4 regions of the Anoxybacillus sp. UARK-01 genome follow, and region 1 is predicted to be linked to each of the others. Evidence: riboswitches for the same ligand, from Rfam matches in the RefSeq annotation. Region 1 holds a riboswitch; each other region holds the start of a gene.
The links. Region 1 has a riboswitch for S-adenosylmethionine ahead of metK (methionine adenosyltransferase). Riboswitches for the same ligand answer to the same signal wherever they lie in the genome.
Positions count from the first base shown of each region.

Region 2: it holds a riboswitch for S-adenosylmethionine, as region 1 does, so the genes downstream of both, mtnK (S-methyl-5-thioribose kinase) here and metK (methionine adenosyltransferase) in region 1, are expected to answer to the same signal.
Region 3: it holds a riboswitch for S-adenosylmethionine, as region 1 does, so the genes downstream of both, mtnW (2,3-diketo-5-methylthiopentyl-1-phosphate enolase) here and metK (methionine adenosyltransferase) in region 1, are expected to answer to the same signal.
Region 4: it holds a riboswitch for S-adenosylmethionine, as region 1 does, so the genes downstream of both, B6A27_RS05270 (bifunctional homocysteine S-methyltransferase/methylenetetrahydrofolate reductase) here and metK (methionine adenosyltransferase) in region 1, are expected to answer to the same signal.

Region 1 is NZ_NASY01000042.1:44,654-49,873, reverse strand. Features, by position in the region: gene asnB (asparagine synthase (glutamine-hydrolyzing)) at 1-750, opposite strand, end outside; gene metK (methionine adenosyltransferase) at 936-2,144, opposite strand; SAM riboswitch class I at 2,307-2,422, opposite strand; gene pckA (phosphoenolpyruvate carboxykinase (ATP)) at 2,643-4,229, shown strand; gene B6A27_RS09960 (DUF2309 domain-containing protein) at 4,442-5,220, opposite strand, start outside.
Region 2 is NZ_NASY01000057.1:21,317-26,536, reverse strand. Features, by position in the region: gene B6A27_RS17840 (pyridoxal phosphate-dependent aminotransferase) at 1-159, opposite strand, end outside; gene B6A27_RS17835 (carbon-nitrogen family hydrolase) at 255-1,070, shown strand; SAM riboswitch class I at 1,160-1,267, shown strand; gene mtnK (S-methyl-5-thioribose kinase) at 1,359-2,552, shown strand; gene mtnA (S-methyl-5-thioribose-1-phosphate isomerase) at 2,570-3,631, shown strand; gene B6A27_RS17820 (sugar ABC transporter substrate-binding protein) at 3,628-4,779, shown strand; gene B6A27_RS17815 (sugar ABC transporter ATP-binding protein) at 4,776-5,220, shown strand, end outside.
Region 3 is NZ_NASY01000057.1:26,745-31,964, reverse strand. Features, by position in the region: gene B6A27_RS17870 (amino acid permease) at 1-260, shown strand, start outside; gene B6A27_RS17865 (MarR family winged helix-turn-helix transcriptional regulator) at 403-846, opposite strand; gene B6A27_RS17860 (1,2-dihydroxy-3-keto-5-methylthiopentene dioxygenase) at 1,050-1,592, opposite strand; gene B6A27_RS17855 (methylthioribulose 1-phosphate dehydratase) at 1,622-2,254, opposite strand; gene B6A27_RS17850 (2-hydroxy-3-keto-5-methylthiopentenyl-1-phosphate phosphatase) at 2,251-2,910, opposite strand; gene mtnW (2,3-diketo-5-methylthiopentyl-1-phosphate enolase) at 2,922-4,145, opposite strand; SAM riboswitch class I at 4,208-4,315, opposite strand; gene B6A27_RS17840 (pyridoxal phosphate-dependent aminotransferase) at 4,397-5,220, opposite strand, start outside.
Region 4 is NZ_NASY01000031.1:165,663-170,882, forward strand. Features, by position in the region: gene metH (methionine synthase) at 1-832, opposite strand, end outside; gene B6A27_RS05270 (bifunctional homocysteine S-methyltransferase/methylenetetrahydrofolate reductase) at 825-2,678, opposite strand; SAM riboswitch class I at 2,753-2,856, opposite strand; gene B6A27_RS05275 (YajQ family cyclic di-GMP-binding protein) at 3,086-3,577, opposite strand; gene B6A27_RS05280 (CvfB family protein) at 3,662-4,528, shown strand; gene B6A27_RS05285 (BMP family lipoprotein) at 4,632-5,220, shown strand, end outside.

The DNA.
Region 1 (5,220 bases):
CTTCACCGAATCAAATAATACCTCGCGAATTTCTTTTACAAGCTCATCTTCAGATTGAACAACGGGCTGAAAGTTCGCTTTCCAGTAGCGATGGATCGTCAATGGTTCGCCAACTTTCTTTTTGATATAGTGGCCAGGCTCCAGCTTGCGGATTCCGGCAGACATCGTCATCGGTTCAGGGACATATTGAAATGTTAAGTAGTGCTGCAATGCTTCATAGTCAAGTAAATCATTTTCTATCGCATGCAAAATGCTTTTTTTCTCCGATGCAAAAAAGGTGCGGTCTTCCTCTTCCATATAGAAGAATGGCTTGATTCCAAAAGGATCCCGAGCGGCAAAAACCGATTTTTCTTCCTTGTCCCAAATGACAAAGGCAAACATGCCGCGCAGCTTTTCGACCGCTTTTTCTTTTTCATGGCTATATAAAGCAATAATGACTTCTGTATCGGAGTGGGTCGCAAATGGATATCCTTTTTGCAATAATTCATCACGCAGTTCAATATAGTTGTAAATTTCACCGTTAAAAATAATCCAATATTTTTCGTTTTCATACGATAACGGCTGATGACCAGCTTCTAAATCGATAATGCTGAGACGTCTAAAGCCGAAATGAACATGTTCATCAAAAAAATATCCATCATCGTCAGGACCGCGATGAGTAATCATGTCATTCATTTCTTCAAACGTTTTTTTCCATTGTTCATCAAGTGTTTTTGGATGATCATGGACACAACCTATAAAACCGCACATGCCGTTTCACCTACTTCTTTATATTCAACTCGAAAATTATACCACAGATTTGGACATTTGGAACGTTACATTTATTTTAACCATTGATTACAATAAATTAGTCGAACCTTATCAACATTCGTTGCAAATCAAACAGAAAAGAGAAAGAGAGCTACATATTCATGTAACTCTCTTTTGATGCCTTATCACTTCGCCAATGCAAGAGCCTGCTCTTTTAACGCTTCCGCTTTGTCTGTGCGCTCCCATGGAAGATCCACATCCGCGCGGCCAAAGTGACCATAGGCCGCCGTTTGTTTGTAAATCGGACGGCGCAAATCAAGCATTTTAATAATGCCAGCAGGACGAAGATCAAAGTTATTGCGCACCACTTCAATTAAAATGTCTTCAGATACCTTTCCTGTGCCAAATGTATCAATGGCGATGGACACTGGTTTTGCCACGCCGATTGCATAGGCTAGCTGCACTTCGCATTTTTCAGCAAGGCCAGCAGCGACAATATTTTTAGCGACATAACGCGCAGCATAGGCTGCCGAACGGTCAACCTTTGTCGGATCTTTTCCTGAAAACGCGCCACCGCCGTGGCGAGCATAGCCTCCATATGTGTCAACAATGATTTTACGGCCTGTTAATCCAGCGTCTCCCTGTGGACCGCCGATCACAAAACGACCTGTTGGATTGATAAAGTATTTTGTATTTTCGTCGATTAATTCCGCTGGAACAACTGGTTGAATCACATGTTCTTTAATATTGCGCACGATTTGCTCCTGCGTAATTTCTGGATGATGCTGTGTCGAAACAACAATCGTGTCGATGCGTACCGGCTTGCCATTTTCATCGTATTCCACTGTTACTTGCGTTTTGCCATCTGGACGCAAATACGGCAAAATATCTTCTTTGCGCACTTCTGAGAGACGGCGAGCTAATTTGTGCGCCAGCGAAATCGGCAGAGGCATAAGCTCTTTTGTTTCATTGCAAGCAAATCCAAACATCAATCCTTGGTCGCCCGCGCCAATCGCTTCGATTTCTTCGTCAGTCATCTGACCTTCACGCGCCTCTAATGCCTGGTCAACACCCATGGCAATATCAGGTGATTGCTCGTCGATCGATGTCAATACTGCGCATGTATCAGCATCAAAGCCAAATTTCGCACGAGTATAACCAATTTCGCGAACCGTATCGCGAACGATTTTCGGAATATCCACATATGTGGATGTCGTAATTTCTCCGCTCACTAATACAAGACCCGTTGTTACGCTTGTTTCGCATGCTACGCGGGCATTTGGATCTTTTGCTAAAATCGCATCTAAAATCGCGTCGGAAATTTGGTCGCAAATTTTATCAGGATGGCCTTCTGTAACAGATTCAGAAGTGAATAAACGGCGTTTGGCTGACATTCGTTGTTTTCCTCCTCTTATGTTCATGTTTGAGAGACGCCGCCTTTTGCGCCTCTGATCACTGAAAAATTGATACGGCACTCATTCCCCCGCTTATATAAACGAAAAAACCTTTCCTTCGATATCGAGGAAAGGTGATTTGCTTTCATATCGCGCCTTTCACTCTTATCGTTCAAGGGCTATGCCTTGCCACAGGTTAGCACCATTTCACATGTATAATTGTTGTGACGGTTGCTGGGTTTCATTGGGCCTGTCCCTCCACCAACTCGGGATAAGAGTAACCGTTCAATATGTTATCATAGCTTAATCAACAAAAAAAAGTCAACATGATTCGGCAAAATTTTTTCATGTTGCACAGGGTAATTTTCTCCATATGTATTTGCAACAAAATAGACAAAAAATAAACGTGAAAAATTACGTTAAATAGTATGGACTAATTATTTAAATGTGTTATACTAATTTCAGGTTTATAACTTTACAAAAAGGTAGGTTTTGTAGATGAGCATTGTTGATGTTACCAATAAGTTGAATATACTGCTCCAACGGCAAAACATACAGCAAAATTTGTCTGTTTCTCAACTAGTAGAAAAAGTTCTTGAGCGCAAAGAAGGAATGCTGACAGCGACTGGCGCGGTTGCCACTACAACTGGAAAATATACGGGACGTTCACCAAAAGATAAATATATTGTAGCGGAAGCCTCCACAAAAGAAAAAATCGATTGGGGCACAGTTAATCAACCGATTTCCGAAGAAGTCTTTGATCAATTATATCATAAAGTCATCGACTATTTAATGCAAAAAGATGAGATATTCGTATTCAAAGGCTTCGCTGGAGCTGATCCGGCCTATCGCCTGCCTATTCAGGTTATCAATGAATTTGCTTGGCACAATTTATTCGCACATCAGCTTTTTATCCGTCCGACACAGGAAGAGCTGGAAACACACGATGCACAGTTCACAGTCATTTCCGCACCAAACTTCAAAGCGGATCCAGCTGTCGATGGAACAAAATCAGAAACGTTTATTATCATTTCGTTTGAACGCCGCATCGTGCTCATTGGCGGTACTGAATATGCGGGAGAAATTAAAAAATCCATTTTCTCTGTGATGAATTTCCTTCTTCCAGAGCAAAACATTTTACCAATGCACTGCTCGGCAAACGTCGGTCCAGAAGGAGATGTCGCACTATTTTTCGGATTATCAGGAACCGGAAAAACGACGCTTTCTGCCGATCCGAAGCGCCGTTTAATTGGAGACGATGAACATGGCTGGTCCAATAGCGGAGTGTTTAACATTGAGGGCGGCTGCTATGCAAAATGCATCAATCTTTCACGTGAAAAAGAGCCGCAAATCTTTGATGCGATCCGCTTTGGCGCTGTACTGGAAAACGTCGTTCTAGATGAAAACACACGCACTCCTGACTACGACAACGCAACGTTGACCGAAAATACGCGCGCAGCGTATCCGATTCAATCGATCGACAATATTGTTGATCCAAGCGTCGCTGGCCATCCGGCAACTATCGTGTTCTTGACAGCTGACGCATTCGGCGTTTTACCGCCAATCAGCAAGCTTACAAAAGAACAAGCGATGTATCATTTCTTGAGCGGCTATACAAGCAAATTGGCTGGCACAGAACGCGGCATTACGTCACCGCAAGCAACGTTCTCGACTTGCTTTGGAGCTCCGTTCCTACCGCTTCCAGCAACACGTTATGCAGAAATGCTCGGCAAAAAAATCGACGAGCATCAAGTACAAGTGTTTTTAGTGAATACAGGCTGGACCGGTGGGGAATACGGAGTCGGCAGCCGCATGAAACTGCAATATACGCGAGCAATGGTGCAAGCAGCCCTTGAAGGCGAGTTGAACAACGTCGAAACGGTACAAGATCCAATTTTTGGGTTACAAATTCCGGCGCATGTTCCTGGAGTGCCTGATGAAGTATTGCTTCCAAAAAATACGTGGGCTGATCAAGAAGCATACGAGCAAAAAGCAAAAGATCTTGCCGCAAAATTCCGTGAAAACTTCAAAAAATTTACGAATGTCGATCCAAGCATTGAAAAGCTTGGCGGACCAATTGCTTAATATTTAGGGGGCATCTTCCGTCGTGTAGATCCCCCCTTTTTTTGTACATGTAGCAACCCTAAAACTTGCATAAACCTCTCCCACCTCCATTTCGTTAAGAGGGAGAAGACTTCTCGGTCCATGTGTTAAAATTCCTCTTCACCCATTTTGGTCCTGATTATATGGAAAGCCGCTTAGCCAATCACTTGGACTAAGCGGCTTTTCCAGATCTTTTAAAATAGGGAGCGTCCCCACGACACCCATTCCCCGCTATCGGGATCAATCGATGCGAGACGGAGCCAGCCATTTTTCACTTTTTGAGAAAAAGGCAAGTGCTCGGTGAGCAAACGCTCAATATAGTAACGCGGCGCTTCAATGACAACAAGCAATCGAAGCGGCGAATGAAATAACTCCTGATCCGAAGCGGCTACGGACTGCCAAGGCAGCCCAGTAAGCAAATCGCTGGCGTTGCCTTGCATCACTCCAATCCCGGAAGTGACCGTCTGCGTCGTTTTGCTGCCGCTTCCGTAATAGTGAGGGGCAACGGTCGATGCGTAATATTGCAAATTAATCCATTGTCCTACTGTAGCCGGTCCGCTGATAATGCCCGAGAGAAGCTCACCAGTAGGATCTTGTCGCCAATCGTAGCTGTGTAAAAATACTCTTCCATCGAGATGGCAATGCTTTGTTCGGCTACGGCTGCCAATTACAAACGCGGCATTTCCCGCAAGCCCCCATTCCGGGCGAATTTCACTCCAGTCAACAGCCCGACGCTGTACCTCCGCTACCGCATCATTTGGTCTTTTTCCAATGGACGGCAATTTTGCACACCGCTCCTCATTCGCATTCCGGCTTACTTTAGGAAGCACGCTTTCTACTAAGTGGAACGCCTGCTGTGCTGATTCTGATAACACCGGAATTTCAATCCAGCGCAGTTCATCGATCGTTGTCACATGCTCTGCAGCCACAAATACGGTTTCATCTGGAATGACGATACCGCGTTGCGCAAGTC
Region 2 (5,220 bases), on a different contig from region 1:
TTCTACGATATGCGGAGGCGTCGGTTGATCAGGATTTCCTTGACCAAGATTAATTACATCATGTCCTTGAGCCACCACTTTTCCTACTTTGTCGACAAGCGAAGCAAAAAACTGCTTCGGAAGACTTTGCAACAACTCGGATTGGACAAATGATTTCAATTGCTTCACCTACTCAAAAAATTCTTGAAATTCTAGTCAAACATCATATATCGTAAAAATTAAATTGTAAAGACATTTTTTTGGGGTGAATGATTATGACATTAAAAATTGCTTGTCTTCAGCTCGATATTGCTTTCGGAAATCCTGCGGAAAATAAACGCCGCGTTCAACAAGAGATCGAAAAAGTTTGTCAAAGCTCTGTTGACGTCATCGTCCTTCCTGAACTATGGACAACCGGATACGATCTCGCACGCCTTGACGACATTGCTGATGAGAATGGCGCTGATACCAAATCGTTTATTAGCAAGCTCGCACGCCTGCACAACGTCTGTATTGTTGCTGGCTCCATTGCCAAAAAAACCGCTGCCGGCATCACCAATACCATGTACATTGTCAATCGAGACGGCGACATTGTAGGAGAATACAGCAAACTCCATCTCTTTCAGCTCATGGATGAGCATTTGTATTTACAATCCGGTGAATCGAGCGGCTTATTTACCTTGGAGCAAACGTTGTGCGCGGGAGTCATTTGCTATGACATTCGCTTCCCTGAATGGATTCGCGCCCATACAATCCAAGGCGCAGAGTTATTGTTTGTGGTCGCCGAATGGCCACAGCCCCGCCTTGAACATTGGCGAACCCTTTTGCAAGCGCGCGCGATTGAAAATCAATGCTATGTAATCGCCTGCAATCGTGCTGGAAAAGATCCGAACAATCAATTTGCCGGCCATTCACTTGTCATTGATCCATGGGGAGTCATCCTCGCCGAAGCCGATGAAAATCCATGCTCTCTTATGGCCGAAATCCAGCTGTCAAAAGTGAAAGAAGTTCGCAAGCAAATTCCTATTTTCCAAGACCGCCGACCTGAGCACTATATTTCGGCCGAAAAAAATTTTCAAAAAAACAGTTGACAAAACTGGCAAATCGAATGTATGATTCGAATCAAGCGAATTGAAAAAAGTTTTGCATTGTTAAAAACATTCGAATAAAACCGAACAAACTCTTATCAAGAGCAGGTGGAGGGACGAGCCCGATGAAGCCCGGCAACCGACTTAACCAACGTTAAGCACGGTGCTAATTCTTGCAGCAACACGCTGAGAGATAAGAGGGGAGAAGCCGACTTCAAACCTCTTTCGAAAAGCGAAAGAGGTTTTTTCATTGTTTCATTGATTGAGTGAATGATAAGGAGGGTACAAATGATGACACATTCTAAACAATCCGTCTACGAGCCTTTAACGGAATCAGGAGCGGTTGCACTCGCTGCTCGATTAGGCTTATTTCCGGAAGGAACACCATTCATTTGCCAAGAAATTGGCGATGGTAACTTAAATCTTGTGTTCCATGTATTTGATCCCCAAACAAAGAAAGGAGTCATTATTAAACAAGCGCTACCATATGCAAAAGTCGTCGGTGAAAGCTGGCCGCTTACGCTTAAGCGGGCTGTCATTGAAAGCCATGCGTTGCGCACGTTTGCCGACTACGTTCCGCAATACGTGCCAAAGGTATACTATTCGGATGAGTCGTTGGCGATTACCGTGATGGAGGATTTATCGCATCTGCAAATTGCTCGAAAAGGATTCATTGCTGGAAAAACATATCCGCTTCTTTCCCAGCACATTGGAGAGTTTATCGCTAAAACGTTATTTTACACATCGGACTTTGGCATGAACCAGCAGCAGAAAAAACAGCTGCAACAAAATTTCATCAATCCAGAGTTATGTAAAATTACCGAAGATCTCGTCTTTACTGATCCGTTTTTCGACCATGAAACGAATAATTTTGAAGAGGAGTTGCGCCGTGACGTAGAGGCTCTTTGGAATGACGATGCGCTTCATCTTGAAGTAGCAAAACTCAAGCGGAAATTTTTAACGGAAGCCGATGCGCTCATTCATGGGGATTTACATACTGGAAGCATTTTTGCAAGCGACACAGAAACAAAAGTCATTGATCCTGAGTTTGCGTTTTACGGCCCATTCGGGTTTGATATCGGCCAATTTTTTGCCAATTTACTCCTAAATGCGTTGTCCCGTTCAGAACATGAGCCACTATTGGCTCACATCGAAAAAACATGGAATGTATTTACGCACACGTTTGCTGCCCTTTGGGAACAGCATAATGTAGAACCGTATGCAAAAACTGAAGGATTGTTGCAAGACGTGTTGCAGCAAACGCTCATCGATGCGGTCGGTTTTGCTGGTTGTGAAATCATCCGGCGCACGATCGGCTTAGCCCATGTCGCCGATCTTGACGGAATCGAAGATCAACCTACGCGCATCCATGCCAAGCAGCTTGCCCTTCAGCTCGGGCGACAACTGATTTTACATCGCCAGACGATCCATGAAGTGCAACAAATACGCTCTTTGTTCTTTCAAACATTTGCTGCCACTCATTAAACGAAAGGAAGAAGAATATGGATTCATTGCTCTCCATTCCGCGTTCTGTTGAATGGAATCACACACATTTGACCATTTTAAATCAGCAAAAGCTTCCGAATGAGACTGAATATTTAGAATTAAAAGATATTCAATCTGTGTGGGATGCAATTGCCACATTGAAGGTTCGCGGTGCTCCAGCGATTGGCATCACAGCTGCATACGGTCTTGCTTTAGCGGCACACAGCTATCAAACGAATTCTCCCGAAGATTTTCGCAACCTTCTGAAAAAGGATCGTGATTATTTGGCAAGTGCCAGACCGACAGCCGTCAATTTATTTTGGGCGCTCGACCGCTTGATGGCCAGCATTGCGAACGTTTCGTCTGTCGCCGATGCCAAAAAAGCATTGGTTCATGAGGCAATCCGTATTCAAAGCGAGGATGAGAACACATGCCGCTCCATCGGTGAACATGCCCTTTCTCTTTTTCAAGAGGGAGATCGCATTTTAACCATCTGCAACGCTGGATCAATCGCTACTGCTCGATATGGTACCGCGCTTGCTCCCTTTTATTTGGCAAAAGAACGCGGAATTCGTCTGCATGTCTATGCTTGCGAAACAAGACCCATTTTGCAAGGCGCGCGGCTGACGACATGGGAGCTCATGCAAGCAGGCGTTGATGTAACGCTGATCACTGATAATATGGCAGCACAAACTATAAAGACAAAAGACATCACAGCTGTCATCGTCGGTGCTGACCGCATTGCCGCAAACGGAGATACCGCCAATAAAATCGGTACATTTGGCTTGGCATTGCTCGCTAAAGCATTCAACATTCCTTTTTATGTAGCGGCTCCCCTGTCCACTATTGATTTATCGACTAAGACAGGGGCAGATATTCCGATTGAAGAGCGTCCGTCTGAAGAAATAACCGAGCTGGCAGGAACACGAATCGCTCCTCTTGGAGTAAAAGTATACAATCCTGCTTTTGATGTGACGCCTCACGAGCTGATTACAGCCATTATTACTGAAAAAGGAATCATAAGCGGCCATTATGAAAGCGTGCTGACAGCTTTGTTTAAGGAGGAAATCAAGCGATGAAAAAACGACACACATTTTTGTTGGCAATCCTATTGTTATTCGGCATCATGCTCGGAGGCTGCACCAATGAACAAGATGCTGTAAGCTCTAAACCAGCGGCTAAACAAGAAAACACGGAACAGAAGGCGACGAACAATACAGCCAATGAATCCGCTTCCGCTGAGCAGGCCGCTATTCCAAATCAATTAAAAAAACCCATTAAAATTGCGGCCATTATGCAATTTTCGATCGGTACCTTCTCCTCTCAATATATTGCTGGCGTAAAAGATCAAGTGCAGAAATTTGGCGGAGAAGTACAAGTTTACAATGCTGATAACGATTTAACGAAAATGGCTTCATATGTAGAAACCGCGATCACGCAAAATGTCGATGCCATCCTTTTGGACCACGGACGAGCCGACGCATTAAAAGGGCCGGTTGAAAAAGCGGTGGCCAAAGGCATTCCTGTCGTCGCTTTTGACAACGACTTAAATATTCCCGGCGTAACCGTCATTGACCAAGATGACTATAGCCTTGCTTGGAAAACATTAAAAACATTAGCAGAAGATTTAAATGGCGAAGGAAAAATTGTTACCATCTGGGTCGGTGGTTTTACACCAATGGAACGGCGTTATGTCATTTATGACGCATTTAAAAAACGGTATCCAAGCATTAAAGAAATTGCTAAATTCGGCAATGCCAGCTCTAATACAGCATTAGACACACAAACGCAAATGGAAGCGATTTTGAAAAAATATCCGAACAAAGGCGATATCGATGCTGTATTCGCTACATGGGACGAATTTGCGAAAGGAGCCACACGAGCCATTCAACAGGCGGGCCGTACCGAAATCAAAGTATACGGCATTGATTTAAGCGATGAAGATTTGCAAATGATTCAGCAGCCAGACAGCCCATGGGTAGCAACAACCGCGACTGACCCTGCCGAAGTCGGCCGAGTCCAAGTACGGTTTGCTTATCAAAAAATTGCAGGTGAGAAAACGCCAAGTATTTATTCTCTCGAGCCACATCTGGTGAAAAAGACAGACTTGCCTAATCAGCAAGTAACAATGGGAGATCTGCATCAATACATTACTGGCTGGGGTCAATCCAACGTCGCTCTCTCTCCATGGATGAAAACATTAGAAGAACAGGGGAAAACAAAATGAGCGGGCTTTTCATGAACAATATTTATAAATCGTTCGATCGCGTGACCGTATTAAATGGCGTGAATTTCCATGTAAAGAAAGGGGAAGTTCACGCCCTTTTAGGAATGAATGGAGCCGGAAAAAGTACATTAATGAAAATTTTAGCTGGAGATCTTCAACCCAATGAGGGAACTATCACGATCGACGGCACAGACGTCAACTTTCCAAATCCGGCGGCCGCCAAGAAGGCCGGCATTGGCTTAGTGGTTCAAGAAGTCGACACAGCGCTATTCCCCTTTTTAACAGTCTATGAAAATATTGTGGCTGATGATTTGGTCCATGCCGCCCGCCATCCATTCCTTTCATGGAAAAAGCAAAAGCAGCGGGCAGCCCAAGTACTGCAGCAAATCGGGCTATCGCTTCCGCTTGATAAACGGATTCACGAGTGTACGCTGCATGAAA
Region 3 (5,220 bases), on a different contig from region 1:
ACTTTATCGCTTCTGTCTTTCAGCTCAAACTCACATGGACAGGAGAGACATATAAAACCAATACAAAGCAGCGAATCACGGATGGAGTCATTGCAGCACTGGCCACTATTTATTCCATCTGGGTCATTATCGCGGGAACATCTGACATCAAAACCTTCATGCTTGGCATTGTGTTGCTCGCAAGCGGCATCATTTTTTATCCGCTTGTGAAAAAAGCAGCAGAAAAAGAAGAAAACGCGAAAAAAAGACTGTCAGCTTGATCCAAAAGAGAGGGGGTTCTCCCTCTCTTTCTTTTATCTATAGTCTCTCCTCTCTCTTTATCAAAAAAGAACGCGCGCCCGCCACCCATTATAAAAAAGCGCCAGCGAACCTTTGATCCGCTGGCGCTTTCACCATCTGTACTTATTGCTGTTTCGCACCGTATCCCATTTTTTTCAATAACTCAATAACCTGTTCTTTCTCTTCAATCGTTAATCCGGAAAGTGTTTCATGGATCGTTTGTTCATGCTCCGGAAATACCTTTTCAATAAAAGCTTTTCCCTTATCCGTAATCGAAGCATAAGTTACACGGCGGTCCTTTTCACATGCTTTGCGCATAATCAGCCCTTTTTGCTCTAATTTATCGACAACATATGTGATGCTGCCGCTTGCCAGTAAAATTTTCCCGCCAATTTGCTGCAATGGCTGATCCCCCTTATGATATAGCAATTCCAACACAGCGAACTCCGTAGGGTTCACGCCGAACGACTGAATGGATTTATTTACTTGATCATTAACAGCACGGTACGCTCTTGACAGCACAATAAATAGCTTTAATGATTGCAAAATTTCCTCTCTATCCGCCACTTGTCATCAAATCCTTTATCGGTCGAATTCGAAGCCATTGTAGCGAAAAATCCTCTCTTTGTCAATGAAACGCCCCGATCTACACCGTCCATTTCGCACGTTCTTCTGCCATTCGTTTCAGTGCTAGAAAGCTGCTCGACGAATAGATTCGATTACATCCATCAAAAAGCGCAAGAATCGCTTAAGATTCCTGCGCTTGTTGGTTATTGAACAGCTTCTTCTTTTTCCTCATAAGGATGGGCAACCCAGCCAGATGGATCAATAAACAAACGAACAGCTACCACTTGGCGGTCTTCCATTAATGTGAAGAAATGCGGATTTCCTTCTGGCACGGAAATGACATCGCCAGCTTCCAGCTGCACTTCAAAATATCCTGTTTGTTCGTCGCCTTTAATAATGAAAATGCCGTGACCCGCGACGATGGCGCGCACTTCATCCTCCGTATGAATATGCACTTGTTCAAATTTCTTCAATAACTCCTCTAAATTCGGAGTCGCATCTGATAAAGCGACAACATCCCACGCTTTATAGCCTCTTCTTGTTGCTAAATCCTCAATATCATCTTTAAAAACCCCTAAAATTTCCTCTTTTTCTTCGTCACTCAAAACAAACTTTTCTTTTAAGTGATTTGGCAGCTTGCTAATCTCCCAATGTTCATACAGAACGCCTTGCTTTTCTAGAAAGCTCCCTACATTCTCATGACCTTTGATCCATTCACCTGTGTTTCTAATTTTAATAACTGCCATTTTTCATCCCTCCATTATCATTTTAAAATCTATGAAGTGAATACTTTGTGACCTTTTAGCATAAGCAGCTTAACATGATAGCTAAACAAAAACTCGCACGCTTCTAAAAACTTTTTCGCTTCAAAGGAGCTTTTTCCCCATACGGTAATACCGTGGTTGCGAATCAGCACCGCTCCGCTATCTGCCGAGACGTGCTGCGAAAACTCAGAGGCAAGCGTCGGAATGTGCGCATGATTCCGAATAATCGGAATGCGGAAAACCGCATCTTCCTCCCAAAGACCAAACGCTTTAATCATTTCTTGGCCGGTAAAAATGACTTCCCCATCATCCCCGTACAGTTCAGAGACGACATTATTATCAATCGTATGAACATGAAGCACGCAGCCAGCGTTCGTTTTATTATAAATTTCCACATGCAGCAAGGTTTCAGCCGATGGCTTTAAATGGGTCGACTCAGCCGGATTGCCCAAAGCGTCGACAAGAAGAAAATCATCATTTGTTTGTTTTCGTTTATCTTTTCCGCTGGCCGTAACGAAAAAGGTTAGCGGCTGATCAGCCACCTTGATCGATAGATTCCCGCTTGTTCCCAAAAACCAATCGCGGGAAGCCAGTTCTGCTTTGACATCAGCAAGCTCTTCCCATTTCTTCAATAAATCGCTCATGCGCTCACCTCCATCCTTTTCAAAGATTCAATGACATCAAAGAACGTCGTAAACGGCGTATGGGTCAGGTCCAGCTCCGCACATTTTTGCAACAGAAAATCACGGGCAATCACGTGATCGGCAAGCTGGGCGACCGCTAAATCTGTCACGGAATCACCAATGACGATCTTCGTTGCCTCTGGTGTTGCTAGCTTTCTTAACAACGACGGCTTGCAGCAGCCGCAGCCATTACGGCAATGGTCATCACACGCATACGGCCATGTAATGCGAATCGTTTCCCCGCTAAAGTCCGAACCATTGCAAAAAATCGCGTCTTTTTCAATAAGTCCCTCTAAAAGCGGATAAACGAAAAAATCGATTCCGCCGCTAACGACATAGAGCGGAATGCCTCGCTCCTTTGTAAAGGAGACAAATTCACGAAAACCATCGCGAATTTGGGCAGTGCCTAAAATAAAACTCGTAATCTCTTCTTTTAGCCGGGAAGGAAGAAGCGAAAACATCGCTCCGACGCCAGCTTGAACAGAGCAGCGCTGCGCGAGCACATCCTCTTTGATGCTTTCCCATTGCGGCGGAGCAAATTGCTTCATAATCGCTATAATGTTGTCATTATTTGTAATCGTGCCATCGAAATCGCAAAAAATTATCGGTTTCGTCATACTTTCACCTCTTAAGTGCCCCATAAAGCAATGGCTTTTTGCAATGAATGGTTTTCTTTTGCCGCCTCACTTAAAGGCTTTCCAGCTAATACTGCCGCGATTGCGGCGCTAAATGCCTTTCCTCCTCCTGCCGCTCCCTCTGGATGTCCATGCACCCCGCCTCCTGCATTAATGACGCTGTCGATGCCAAAATCGCGGATAAGGAGCGGAACCAGTCCTGGATGAATGCCGGCAGACGGAACAGGAAACGTTTGTACAAATACATCTTCCTTCGTTAATTCATGGGCAATGCCACTTGCGTCTTCCTTGGCCAGAGCAACGTTTCCATATGGAGACGGGAACAAGGAAAAATCCGCCCCTGCCATGCGAACGAGCTTGCCAAGCAACAAAGGATGGCTTACACCGTAAAATTCCGACGGAGTCAACGCCCCGCTAAACGCCGGATGCGCCATAATCGGAATGGAAATCTCCTCATCCTCCCGCAATCCTTGCAATACGTCCAGTCCATACGCGAACACGTTGAACAGCAGCAAATCAGCGCCAAGCTCCACCGCTCGCTTCGCTTTCTCTTTTAACTCAAACGTTTTTCCCGAAAGATTCACCGCATAAAGCGTTCTATGCCCTGTCTCTTCATATACGTGCTGCAAGACTTTTTTTCCTGCCGCAATTCGCTTTTCGAATGGCGCCTGTTCATTTTCAAATAAAATTTCATCATCCTTGACAAGATCTACGCCTCCAAGCGCCTGCTGTCTCAGTTGCTCGGATAAATAGGACAAATCGCGCCCGATCACACCTTTAAAAATGCTCATTAACAGCGGGCGGTCATAAACATCCAGCTTTGCGCGAATTCCCTTAATGCCAAAGCGAGGACCAGGAAATGCTTTCTTTAGATCATCAGAAAACTCTAAATCTATCAGCTTAATCGTGCCATCTAATGACAATTTCCCAAACACCGTCGTCAAAACAGCGGGCAAATCGACGCTGAAGTTGGCGCTTGGGTAAGCGATCTTGACCATTCCCCGCTTCAAGCGTTTTCCGAAATATTGATTGGCACGTTCGCTTTCTTCAAGCGGTTGCACATGCACAACCGTTCCTTTATGTTTACGCAGTTGTTCTTTTTCCAAAAACGGCAATTCGGTCCATGAACCGATCGTTAAGCCAAGCGCGATTTTCTCCGCCTTTTTCTCCAAATCAGCCTCATCATAAAGCAGATACGTGGCGATGACTTGGCTCATTCTCATCCCTCCAATTCCAATAAAAAAACCTCTTCCATAAGAAGAGGCTTTGGTTTCAACTCTTCTTATCTCTCAGCGTAATGCTGCAAGAATTAGCACCGTGCTTAACGTTGGTTAAGTCGGTTGCCGGGCTTCATTGGGCTCGTCCCTCCACCTGCTCTTGATAAGAATGACAGCTTCTATTCATTTTTTTGAAATTTTCATTTTGCAAATTTAATTCGAATTATGACAGGGATCATGCAGATTGTCAATTATTTTTTTACCGCTTGCTGAAAAAGATTGAGCTTAGCGATGCGCCGTGCCGCTTCTGTCAAGCGTTCTTCGCTTGTCAACAGCCCGACGCGCACATATCCTTCCCCGTGCTCGCCAAATCCAATCCCAGGCGCCACCACAACATGCGCTTGCTCAAGCAATAAATCAGCAAAGCGCTCCGAAGTCCAGCCCTTTGGTACCGGCAGCCAAGCAAAAAAGGAGCCGGCTGGAGCACTTACGTTCCAACCAATTTCCTGTAAAGCTCCAATGAACGCATTGCGCCGTGATTCATACAACGCTACCAACTCCGTCACGCATTGCTGTGACTCAAGCAGCGCAACCGCTGCCGCTTCCTGAATCGCACCAAACAAGCTGACATATAAATGGTCTTGCAAAAGATTGATCGCAGCAATCACACTTTCATTGCCAATCGCAAAACCTACGCGCCAGCCAGCCATATTATACGTTTTGGAAAATGTATAAATTTCAATACCGACATCCTTGGCTCCTTCCGCCTGCAAAAAGCTGATCGGTTTTTGCCCGTCAAATCCAATCGCACCATAAGCAAAGTCATGGACAACGCAAATTCCATGCTTTTGTGCAAACGAAACGGTCTCTTGAAAAAACGAGTCTGTCGCTACAGCTCCCGTCGGGTTATTTGGATAATTTAAAAACATCAGCTTGGCTTTCTCAACCACCTTTTCATCCAATTGACGATAATCAGGCAAAAAGCCGTTTTCGCTATAAAGCGGCATCATTTCCATTTTTGCACGCGCTAATGCCACTCCCGACCAATAATCAGGGTATCCGGGATCCGGCACAA
Region 4 (5,220 bases), on a different contig from region 1:
CAAAGCGGCGGATTTTTTTGGCTAACATATCCGGTGTTTCGTGATAATGCCCTTCTTCATCCGGGAGCCCGGCGTTTGGATAACAGCTGACGGCTGTATCGGCTAGTTGAGAAAGAGAACGCAAGTGATCAGTCATAAACTCCGGCCCAGTTGCACAGTTGAGCCCAATGGCAAATGGCTTCATATGGCGGACGGAAATAAAAAACGATTCAATCGTTTGTCCCGCCAGCGTCGTTCCCATCGGTTCAATCGTCCCAGATATCATAAGCGGAACGATTTTTCCTATCTTTTGAAATGCTTTTGAAATGCCGATAAAACCCGCTTTTACGTTAAGTGTATCTTGACACGTTTCTAAAAGCAGAAGATCGACGCCGCCGATTAATAGGCCGCGCGCTTGCTCTTCATAGGAGGCTACAAGTTGGGCAAATGTTGTCCCCCCGGTAACAGAAAGGGTTTTCGTTGTTGGACCCATCGAACCGGCGACAAACCGCGGCCAGCTTGAAGTGGAATGGCGTTCAGCCGCCCGCTTAGCCAGCTTGGCTGCTTCTATATTTAATTCAAGCGCCATATGGCCGAGCCCATATTCGTCTAACACCATGCTGGTAGCACCGAACGTATTGGTTTCAATGATATCGGCTCCCGCTTCAAGATAGGCTTCGTGAATCTGTGCAATGACGTGAGGGGAGGTCACAGATAAATATTCATTGCATCCTTCGTATGATTCGCCGCCAAAATCAGCAGCTGTAAGCTCGGCGCTTTGAATCATCGTTCCCATTGCTCCATCCATTACTAAAATTTTCTTTTTCAGCTGATTATACAGTTGGCTAGCCATGATGAAGTACCTTCCTTTCTGAAATCGAACGTTCTTTTTCTTGAATATAGCGGACGAGCTCGACTGTCATTTCATAGCGCAAAAACGGCGTAATTAAATAAATGCCGCGAAATAAATCAAAAGCCGCATCGATGAGCGATTTGGCGATGGCAATTCCTTCTCTCGACGATTGAATCGGATCATGGGCGCAAGCCGCCATTCGGGAACGAATATCGTCCGATAACGTGATTCCCGGTACTTCGTGATGCAGAAAGTCGGCGTTACGTGCGCTTGTAAGCGGCATAATGCCGATATAAATCGGCGCTTCAAGATGTTTCGTTGCCTCGTATACCTCTTCGATTTTTTGTTCGGAATAGAGCGGCTGCGAAATAAAGTAGTGGGCGCCGCACTGAATCTTTTTCTCAAGCCGCTGCACCGCTTTATCTAAATAACGGACATTCGGATTGAAGGCCGCAGCGATAGAGAAGTTGGTTTTTTGCCCAAGCGGCTGACCGGAGTAGGAAATCCCTTCATTAAATTGGCGAATCAGCTGAATTAAATCAAATGATGACAAATCATACACAGATGTTGCGCCAGGAAATTCGCCGATTTTGGATGGATCTCCGGTGACAGCAAGTACATCCGTAATGCCAAGTGTATGCAATCCCATTAAATGAGATTGCAGACCAATCAGATTGCGGTCGCGGCATGTAATGTGGATCAGCGGACGGATGCCTAGCTGTTGCTTAATAAGGGTTCCGAGCGCGACATTGCTGATGCGCGGAGTAGCTAAAGAATTATCAGCCAGTGTTAGGGCATCAATATTCGTTTCTTTGAGCGCTTTCGCTCCTTCCAAAAATTTTCCGATGCCCAGCTTTTTCGGCGGATCTAATTCAACAAGGACCGACCGACGTTTTTTTACGATATTTTCTAAAGGCGGTTCAGATTTTGGCTCTGCTGATGGAATCGAGATGGTTGCTTGCTGCTGTTTCACTTGTTTCGTTTGAATTGGCGTGCGATCAATCAAGGCTTGTGCCATCGCCGCAATATGTTTAGGCGTCGTTCCGCAGCAGCCGCCGATCAGGCGGACGCCTTGTTCGCGAAAGGAGAGAGCCGTTTCCTTAAAATATTCGGCGTTCGTTTCATAAACAAGGCGGCCGTCGCGATAATCCGGAAGGCTAGCATTCGGATAAGCGGAAAGGAATGCGGTGCTGGGAAGCGGCACGGCTTCAAGAGAACGAATCATATGATACGGACCAAGATGGCAGTTTAATCCAACTACATCGGCCCCCAATTGTTCCAATTGGGAAAGCGCATCGCTGAGCGGAGTCCCGTCTTGCAGCACGCCAACACCGTGAAGGGTCACATGGGCGATAATCGGTAATGTTGTTTCTTTTCGGGCGATGGCGAGCACCGTTTGAAGCTCCTCTAAGTCGTAATAGGTTTCAAGCAGAATTCCATCTACTTCTTCGTGCAAAAGCACGTACAACTGCTCCCGAAACGTCCGTTTCACTTCTTCAAGAGTGATGGCGCTTTTCTTGAATGTGCGAAGACCGCCGATGGTTCCAAGAACATAGGCACGGCCTGAGGCCGCTTGTTTCGCTAGCTTTACAGCTGCGCGGTTGATTTCTTTTACATCGTCCTCCAATCCATAGCGTGCTAGCTTCATATAGTTTGCGCCATATGTATTGGTTTGAATGACTTCTGCGCCAGCGTCAAGATAAGCTTCATGAATATGGATAATATCTTCTGGTTTGGAGAGATTCAATTCTTCAAAACATCGGTCAATTCCATGGGAGTATAATAAAGTTCCCATCGCCCCATCGGCGATGATGATTCGTTTCTGCAATTCTTCTAAAAATCCCATGCGTATCACTCCTTCGTCTTCTTAAAAAATAAAAAAAGCCTTCTAAAAATAAGAAGAAGACTTTGGGTTGCTCCTTCTTATCTTCCAAGCATCAAGCCTGTCTGGAATTAGCACCTTGACATACAGTCAGGTTGCTGAGAGTTCACAGGGCCAGTCCCTCCCTCTCTCTTGATAAGAAAAATGAGTATGCAATTTTCAATCAATGCGTTATTTATAATTTAAATAATTTTTAGAAAATATTCAACTGCAAATTTTGATTATTTTTTAGATGGAACGGATCAGCGCTCAAAAGGCGACGATCAGGCAAAGTTTGTGGACTTACGCCAGGAAATCTATAGTTCGCATTTTGGTTATAAAAACAGCCTAATTCCTCCGAATTAGGCTGTTAAGACGAAGCGCACAAACCCCTATCGATAGTTGACAAATTGTACATCAATCGGCAAATCAGCTTCACGGATCGCTGTGATCACTTTTTGCAGATCATCTTTGCTTTTGCCGCTGACGCGGATTTGATCTTCTTGAACTTGGCTTTTTACTTTTAAGCCTGTGTTTTTAATAATCGTATTAATTTTTTTCGCATGATCTTTGTCAATTCCTTGAACAAGGCTGGCACGTTGACGGACCGTTCCTCCTGAGGCTGGTTCTATTTTTCCGTATTGAATATTTTTGATAGAGACCCCGCGCTTAATCAGTTTGCCGATTAATACATCTTTCAATTGCTCAAGTTTGAATTCATCGTCGGAAACGAGGATCAGTTCGTCTTTTTCTAAGGAAATGTCACTTTTGCTTCCCTTGAAATCGTAGCGGTTTTGAATCTCCTTCATGGCGATATGAATGGCGTTAGTAACTTCAGATAAATCTACTTTGGATACGATATCAAATGAGCTTTCTTTCGACATATATTACCTCCAGTAAAATTTGGTCATTTTGTTTTTATTATAGTAAAATGTAGCATGATAAACAATAAAAAGGAAGATGCATCCATGAAACAACTTATACCAGGAGAAATAAGAACATTAACCGTAAAGCGGGAGGTTCCGTTTGGCTGGTTTTTAGCGAGCGGTCAGGAAGAAGTGCTGCTTCATCAAACGGAGATAGACCGTCCACTTGCAATCGGAGAAGAGGTCCATGTCTTTTTATATCACGACCATCAAGGACGGTTGAGCGCTACAATGAAATCACCCAAAATAACAAAGGATACATATCATTGGGTGGAGGTGGTTGATGTTGTTCCAAAGCTCGGTGTTTTTGTTGACATTGGCATATCAAAAGATGTGCTTGTGTCTAGCGATGATTTGCCTCCTCTTTTGTCACTATGGCCACAGCGAGGGGATCAGTTATATTGTTCGTTAAAAACAGATCGGAAAGGGCGCTTGTTGGCTAACTTGGCGGATGAGGAAACAATCCGGCAGCTTGCTACGAAAGCTTCGGAGTCCGTCTTTAATCAAAATGTGCGCGGTCGCATATATCGTGTGATCAAAGCTGGAGCGTCTATGATCTCAGATGTGGGTTATATCGGTTTTATCCACGAATCTCAACGCAGGAGAGAACCGCGTCTTGGCGAAGTAGTCGAAGGGCGTGTCATCGCTGTCAAAGAAGACGGTACAATGAATGTGTCGCTGCTGCCGCGCAAGCACGAAAGCATCGACGAAGATGCAGGAATGATTTATCGTTACCTTGAAAGCAGAGGAGGGGCCATGCCCTATCATGATAAAAGCAATGCAGAGGATATTCAAGCGCGCTTTCAAATGAGTAAAGCCGCGTTTAAAAGAGCATTGGGACGGCTTATGAAAGAAGATCGGATTTATCAAGAAAATGGCTGGACTTATATCAAGCATAAGGAAGAATAGAAGCGGGGGTACAATACTCCGCTTTTTTTGTGCAGGGCTAAAAAGATGCCCCTATATCGCCGATAAAAATAGTGGATAGATTACAGCATAAGGGGATAAATCGATGAAGCAACTACGTCTTATCATTGTTATGATGGTGGTCGTGTGCCTTTTTTCAGGATGTTCAGCGCAGGAAACGGCCACAACAAAAGAAAGAGTAAAAGTCGGTATTATGTTGTCTGACGTCGGACTTGGAGATCAATCGTTTAGTGATTCTGCTTTCAATGGATTGATGAAAGCGCGCAACGAGCTTGGCATTGTGTTCGATTATCGCGAATTGCAGGATACGAAAACGTATGAACAAGGGCTAAAAGAATTGGTCGAAGAGGGAAATGATATCGTCATCGGCCTCGGATTCATGGTGCAAGAGGATTTGGAAAAAGTAGCGAAGCAATATCCAAAGCAGCCTTTTATTCTAGTGGATGCTGTGTCCAATTTGAAAAACGTGACTTCGATTACGTTTAAGGAAGATGAGGGAAGCTTTTTAGCCGGAGTGGTCGCGGCGTTAGCGACCCAAACGAATCAGGTTGGCTTTATTGGCGGAGACGATGTACCGCTTATCCACAAATTTGCCGACGGCTTTGAAAAAGGGGTTCATGCCTTAAAACCTTCAGCTTCTGTGAGCGTGGTGTATGCCGGGGATTTTGGAAATG